2 regions of the Exiguobacterium sp. s91 genome follow, and region 1 is predicted to be linked to the other one. Evidence: predicted binding sites of a transcription regulator. Region 1 holds the regulator's gene; the other holds the start of a gene.
What was found. The regulator Rex, encoded in region 1, represses fermentation and respiration genes when NADH is low (regulators of the CRP and FNR family bind a similar motif). The targets are predictions, from matches to a motif close to TTGTGAAATATTTCACAA.
Positions count from the first base shown of each region.

Region 1 (3,425 bases):
TGCGTTCGTTTTCCCCTTTTCTGTAAAACCATAGTAGTACTACTGATAAAACAGTTAAACGAAAATTCTGTATATTTAGTTTAATGAATTTAATGGAAATAAACAATTTATATTTGTCTATTTTTTTAATTTATTTGTTTTACATGACATTTTATATTTGTAAGGAATTTAACTGGGAGTAAAATAAAAACTCCTCGACGCTTCGAGGAGTTAGATATTTGGTATTGGTGGAGACTATCGGGATCGAACCGACGACCTTTTGGCTGCCAGCCAAACGCTCTCCCAGCTGAGCTAAGCCCCCATGAATTATCTTTAGTATACGCATCACTAACTGCTTTATCAATATAAAAAGAACGCTTTCATAAAAAAGAATCCCTTCCAAAATCGTCGGAAGGAATTCACGATTCATTTATTCAATTCACGCATCAAGTCCGCCTGTCGTTCAAGCTCTGCCTGTTGCTCGAGGATCAAGACCTTTTTGTACGTCCGCGCAGAAATCAAGATGCTGATCTCATAGAGAACGAACAATGGCACCGAGATCATCAAGTGTGACGTCACATCCGGCGGTGCGATCAATGCCGCAACGACGAACAGCACAAAGTACGCATATTTCCGATTCTTTCGCATGAAATATGGCGTCACGAGACCAAGACGCGTCAGGAACATCGTCACGACCGGCAATTGGAACAGAAGACCGAACGGCATCGTCAATCGGATTAAGAAACTGAAGTAGTTCTCGACTCCAATGACTTGTTCGATTCCGAGCTCTTTCCCGAGATCTGTTGAGACTTCAAGCAAGAAGGGAAGCAACCAGAAATACGAGAAGGCTACGCCAGCCAAAAATAGAAAGAAGATGACCGGAATATACGTCAATGTCGCTTTTTGCTCCTTGTCATAAAGTCCTGGTCGGACGAATGCCCAGAGTTGATACATCCAGAACGGTGACGCTAAAATCAGCGCAATGATGAACGCAAGATTCAAATACAACATTAAAGGATCGGCGACGTTGAAGGCATTCAAACCGATGCCGAGCTCTTTTAAGTCCGCTTGCAAGAAGCGAACGAGCGGTCGGACGAGCGGAAATGCGACAGCGAACAGGACGACGACGATGATAAGCGACCAGACGATCCGCTTGCGCAGTTCGTCAAGGTGCGACGTCATGCTTTGCTCTTGATCAACCGTCATGATTCAATCACTTCTCTTTCGGTTCGTCCTTTTTATCGTCGTCCATGATGCCGTTCGTGGCATTCTTGAACTCTTTCAATGTCTGACCCGCAGCGCGTCCGAATTCTGGTAACTTCTTCGGTCCGAAGATGATCAACGCGACGACCGCGATTAATCCGATGCTCGCTGGTCCGATACCTAGTGTGAGCGGGATAAGGTTTTCCATTATGATTTCACTCCTTCAGCTGATTGCGAATAATGCTTCATGAAATAAACTAACGACTGCAACTCGATCGATAAATCGATGTGATGGACCCGGACGCTCGCTGGCACGTTCAACCGCGCTGGCGTAAAGTTCAGGATGCCTGTCACACCATACTCGACTAACTCATCCGCTACTGACTGTGCGAACTGCGATGGAACCGTCAAGATGGCAACATCGACCTGATTCGCTTCGATTTGTTCTTTCATGTCCGAAACATGATAGATTGGAACGTCATGCGTCGTTGTTCCGACCTTCTCTTCGTCCGCATCAAACGCAACGACTATCCGAGTACTATTATTCTTTAAAAAGTTATAATTTGCAAACGCTGTTCCGAGATGACCGACCCCGATTAAGGCAACATTCGTCACCTCATCTTGATTCAAGGTTTTGCGGAAAAACGTTAAGAGATGTTGAACGTTATACCCATACCCCTTCTTCCCTAATGCCCCAAAGTAGGAAAAATCGCGACGAATCGTTGCTGAATCAACCTTCACCGCCTCGCTTAACTCAGCAGAAGAGACGCGGAGCTTGCCTGAATTGTATAAACTTTGGATGAAGCGATAATATAGCGGCAACCGTTTTGCTGTCGCTTGTGGAATTTTTGTGTCTGGTCCATTCATCCTGCAGTTCCCCCTTCGGCCACATCCATCGTGGCACCCAAATCTTTGCAAAAAGCTTTCTACTCTCCTTGATTGTAAACCACTTCACATAGAGTCACAAATAATATATTCCGCAGGACCTTGCGCTTTTGTTCGTGATAGACTAAAGGGTGGAAGGATGGATGGAAATGATACTCTTACAAGTCAATCAACTCTCGAAATCATTCGGCGTCGAGCCGATTTTAGAAAATATCAAACTGGAAGTACAAGAGCGAGATCGGATTGCGCTCGTCGGACGAAACGGTGCCGGTAAATCGACCTTGCTCAAAATCATCGCTGGTGAACTCAGTCATGACTCGGGCGACATCATGAAAGGCAAGGATGTCAAAATCGGTTATCTCGCGCAAGACAGTGGTCTCGAATCGAATGAGACGATCTGGAACGAGATGCTGACCGTCTTCGAACATCTCCAGGAACAAGAACGAACACTGCGCCGGATGGAAATCGAAATGGGCATGGAGCATATCTTGAACGACCCGGTCGCTTACGATCGTCTCTTGAAGACGTACGATCAAGCGCAACACGACTTCTCAGAAGCCGGTGGTTATCAGTTCGAAGCGAATATCCGCTCCGTTTTGCACGGCATGCGCTTTTATCCGGATGATTACTCGCGCCGGATTCAGACATTATCCGGTGGTCAACGGACACGGCTTGCCTTAGCAAAGATGCTCCTGCAAGCACCAGAGCTCCTCATTCTCGATGAGCCGACCAACCACCTCGATATCGATACGCTTGCTTGGCTTGAAAGCTACCTCGGTGGTTATCGTGGTGCCGTCCTGATCGTCTCGCACGACCGGTACTTCCTCGACCAAGTCGTCAATGTCGTCTACGAACTGTCGCGCAATGTCTGTCGTAAGTTCACGGGGAACTATACGAAGTACTTGGAGCAAAAAGCGGCCTTATACGATCAGGAAATGAAGCAGTTTGAACAGCAGCAAGAAGAGATCGCGAAGATGCAGGACTTCATTCAACGGAACATCGCCCGGGCGACGACGACAAAACGTGCCCAAAGTGTCCGGAAGCGGCTCGAGAAGGTCGACCGGCTCGACCGACCAGATGGGGATGAGCGTAGCACGGTCCTGTCCTTCCCGATTGAAAAACAGAGCGGGAATGACGTTCTTCAAGTCAATCAATTGGCGATCGGTTACGAAGAAGCTGTCTCAAAAGACATCACCTTCCGCTTGCAACGCGGTGAATCACTGGCACTCGTCGGACCGAATGGAATCGGGAAGTCGACGCTCTTAAAAGTCCTCGTCGGTCGCTTACGCCCCCTCTTCGGTGATTTCCGTTTCGGAACCGGCGTCTCGATCGGATATTACGATCAAGAGCAGGCGGAA
Region 1 covers NZ_JACSMZ010000001.1:8,389-11,813, reverse strand. The annotation lists gene KNQ06_RS00105 (S8 family serine peptidase) at 1-1, opposite strand, end outside; tRNA gene KNQ06_RS00100 (tRNA-Ala) at 226-301, opposite strand; gene tatC (twin-arginine translocase subunit TatC) at 406-1,185, opposite strand; gene KNQ06_RS00090 (twin-arginine translocase TatA/TatE family subunit) at 1,193-1,390, opposite strand; gene KNQ06_RS00085 (redox-sensing transcriptional repressor Rex) at 1,390-2,049, opposite strand; gene KNQ06_RS00080 (ATP-binding cassette domain-containing protein) at 2,217-3,425, shown strand, end outside.

Region 2 (3,425 bases), 770 kb from region 1:
AAGCATTTTGGGACATCGTAAAAGAAGAAGGAGGAAGTCAGTCAGATGGAATACGCCATTGAAATGCGGCGCGCGCTTCATAAAATACCAGAACCAGGGTTCAAGGAATTTAAGACGCAAGCTTTTATATTGGAACAAATTCGTGCTTATCCACCAGATCGTGTCACGTATGACACGTTTGAAACGGGTGTTTTCGTTCGAGTGAAAGGATTGACTGGAAATCGGACGATTGGATACCGGGCAGACATTGATGGGTTACCGATCGAAGAAGCGACAGGTCTTCCATTTTGTTCGGAACATCCAGGCTTCATGCATGCCTGTGGTCACGATATGCACACGTCGATTGCGTTGGGATTGATGAAACGAATCATTGAATTGCCGGTCATGGATGATGTCGTCTTTTTATTCCAACCAGCGGAAGAAGGTCCGGGCGGGGCAGAACCGATGATTAAAAGTCCGTTGTTTGAAAAATATCGTCCAAGTGAGATGTATGGTCTTCACGTCGCACCGGAATATCCAGTCGGTACGATTGCGAGCCGTCCCGGCGTCTTGTTCGCGAGTGCTCGAGAAGTCCATATCACGATCTATGGTCAAAGTGGTCACGCGGCCTTTCCTCATTTGACGATTGATACGGTCGTTGCGCAAGCAGCCTTAATCATGCAATTGCAAACAATCGTCAGTCGATCCATCAATCCGATGAACTGTAGCGTCATTACGATCGGAAAGGTCGATGCCGGGATTCGGGAAAACGTCATCGCCGGTAGAGCTGTTCTTGACGGTACGATGCGCGCACTCAATGGAGAAGACATGGAAAAACTGGAACAACGCGTTCGTGACATCATTCGAGGAATCGAAGCTTCCTTTGGCGTCAAGATTGATCTACAATTCGGAAATCGTTATTACGAGGTCGTCAATGACCGACACATCGTTGATAAATTTTCATCATTCGTCAAGATGAATGCGAACTACATTGAATGTGATGCAGCTATGACAGGAGAAGACTTCGGATTCATGTTGAAGGAAATTCCAGGGATGATGTTTTGGCTCGGAGTCGACAATCCGACATCTGGACTTCACCAACCAACCTTGAATCCGGATGAATCCGCGATTCCATTTGTGATTGATTTACTCGATCATTATTTCCGAGAATATGTTTAAAAAGTTTTATGAAATAATGAAGGACATTAAGCTTTCCCTTTCGAAATCAAGAATGGGAAAGCTTTTTATATATGTAAGAATAGGAGTTTTCGAACATTTTGTGAAAAAAATCACGTGCACATGTGAACAATTTGTTACATCAAACATTATAAACAGACATAAAGGGTTATGTTCTCTATGATACGGTTATAGACCATATAGAGAAGTATGTTTTAGGAAGAGGGGGCTATATACATGTTCAATGATCCCGTATTGCTCAGTCGATTGTTGACAGGGCTCACATTAGCGTTTCACATTATATTCGCGACGATTGGTGTCGGGGTACCGCTCATGGTACTCGCAGCTGAATTCATCGGTCTGAAACGCAAAGATCCGGATTATATTTTATTAGCAAGACGGTGGACGCGTGGATACGTCGTTACCGTCGCAGTCGGTGTCGTGACAGGGACGGCCATCGGATTGCAATTATCACTACTTTGGCCGTCACTCATGCAAGTGGCTGGTCAAACGATCGCATTACCACTGTTCATGGAAACATTCGCATTCTTCTTTGAAGCGATTTTCCTCGGTATTTACCTGTATACATGGGATCGATTCAAAAACCCATGGTTACACTGGTTGATCGGGATTCCAGTCGTCATCGGTGCGACAGCATCAGCATTCTTCATTACGACGGTCAACTCCTTCATGAACTCACCAGAAGGATTTAAGATAGTCAACGGAACGCTAACGCAAATTGAACCATTAAAAGCAATGTTCAATACAGCAACACCTACAAAAGCAACACACGTCATCGTATCGGCTTATTTGACAGTCGCCTTCATCTTGGCGGCAATCGCGGCGTTCCACTTACTCCGCAAAAAAACACTCTCAGCAGCGGAAACAGCGTATCACAAAAAAGCACTTCGCTTAACGGTTATGGCTGGATTGATTTTTGCCTTCTCGACTGCACTTGTCGGGGACTTCTCAGGGAAATACTTGGCGAAATATCAGCCAGAGAAACTCGCGGCTGCTGAATGGCATTTTGAAACGACAAGTGAAGCAGAATTGATCTTTGGTGGGATACTTGATCAGCAAGAAGACGGTAGTTATGAAATCAAGGGAGCCGTCAAAATCCCATATGCACTCTCGATCCTTGCGGGTGGAGCTCCAGATACAGAAGTCATTGGTCTAAATGAGTTCGCAAAAGAAGATCAAGCACCGCTGATCGTTCACTATTTCTTCGATATTATGGTTTCGATTGGTATGTATTTGGCTGCCATCTCTGCCTTGTTCATCTTGGCATTCCGTTTGAAAAAATTAAATCCTTATAACAAATGGATTTTAAGAGGTGTCTTCATCGGTGGACCTCTGGCGATGATTTCCATTGAAGCAGGTTGGATGTATGCTGAAATTGGTCGCCAACCTTGGACACTTTACGGCATCATGCGGACAGCAGATGCGGCGACGACATCAACTGCCGTCGGTCCGATGTTGATTCTATTCAGTGCCTTGTACTTGATGCTCGGTACGATTTGTACAGTCGTATTATTACGGATGTTCAAGAAAAACCCGGTTGGAAAAGAACTTCAAGAACTTGCTGAAAACCACCACGCACGTGGGGAAGCTATGTTCGTGGATGATAACAAGTAAGGAGGGAACGATTTGGACGTTCAAACACTAGGAATTACGGTCCTCTGGACTTTCCTGTACGGATATCTCATCGTTGCCTCAATTGACTTCGGTGCTGGATTTTACGCCTTTTATTCAAAATATACGAAGCGGGATCATTTAACGAATCGATTGATTCTTCGTTATCTCTCACCAGTGTGGGAGGTAACGAATGTCTTCTTCGTATTCTTCTTCGTCGGACTAGTCGGGTTCTTCCCGGATACCGCTTACTATTTCGGTACGGCACTACTCGTGCCAGCCTCGATCGTTCTCGTATTGATTGCGATTCGTGGTAGCTTCTATGCTTTTGCCAATTATGGATCAAACGACAGCATGTTCTATACGTTCTTATATGGAGCAACTGGTCTATTGATTCCGGCGGCGATGTCAACGACATTGACGATCAGTCAAGGTGGTTTCATTCGTAAAACGAATGAAACAGTCGAGTTTTTAGGAACAAAATTATTTACGAACTTTTACTCTTGGTCGGTCGTAGCACTCGCTATCGTATCCGTCCTCTATATCAGTGCGATGTTCCTCTTGTTCTACGCAGATAAAGCGAAGGATGAAGGGGCTACTCCGCTAATTCGTAAATGGTCACTCTTCTGGAGTGGTCC
Region 2 covers NZ_JACSMZ010000001.1:781,767-785,191, forward strand. The annotation lists gene KNQ06_RS03850 (transcriptional regulator CcpC) at 1-62, shown strand, start outside; gene KNQ06_RS03855 (N-acetyldiaminopimelate deacetylase) at 46-1,158, shown strand; gene KNQ06_RS03860 (cytochrome ubiquinol oxidase subunit I) at 1,393-2,790, shown strand; gene KNQ06_RS03865 (cytochrome d ubiquinol oxidase subunit II) at 2,803-3,425, shown strand, end outside.
Region 2: KNQ06_RS03860 (cytochrome ubiquinol oxidase subunit I) is a predicted target of Rex. The motif match lies at 1,257-1,274, and genes of this name have one in related genera.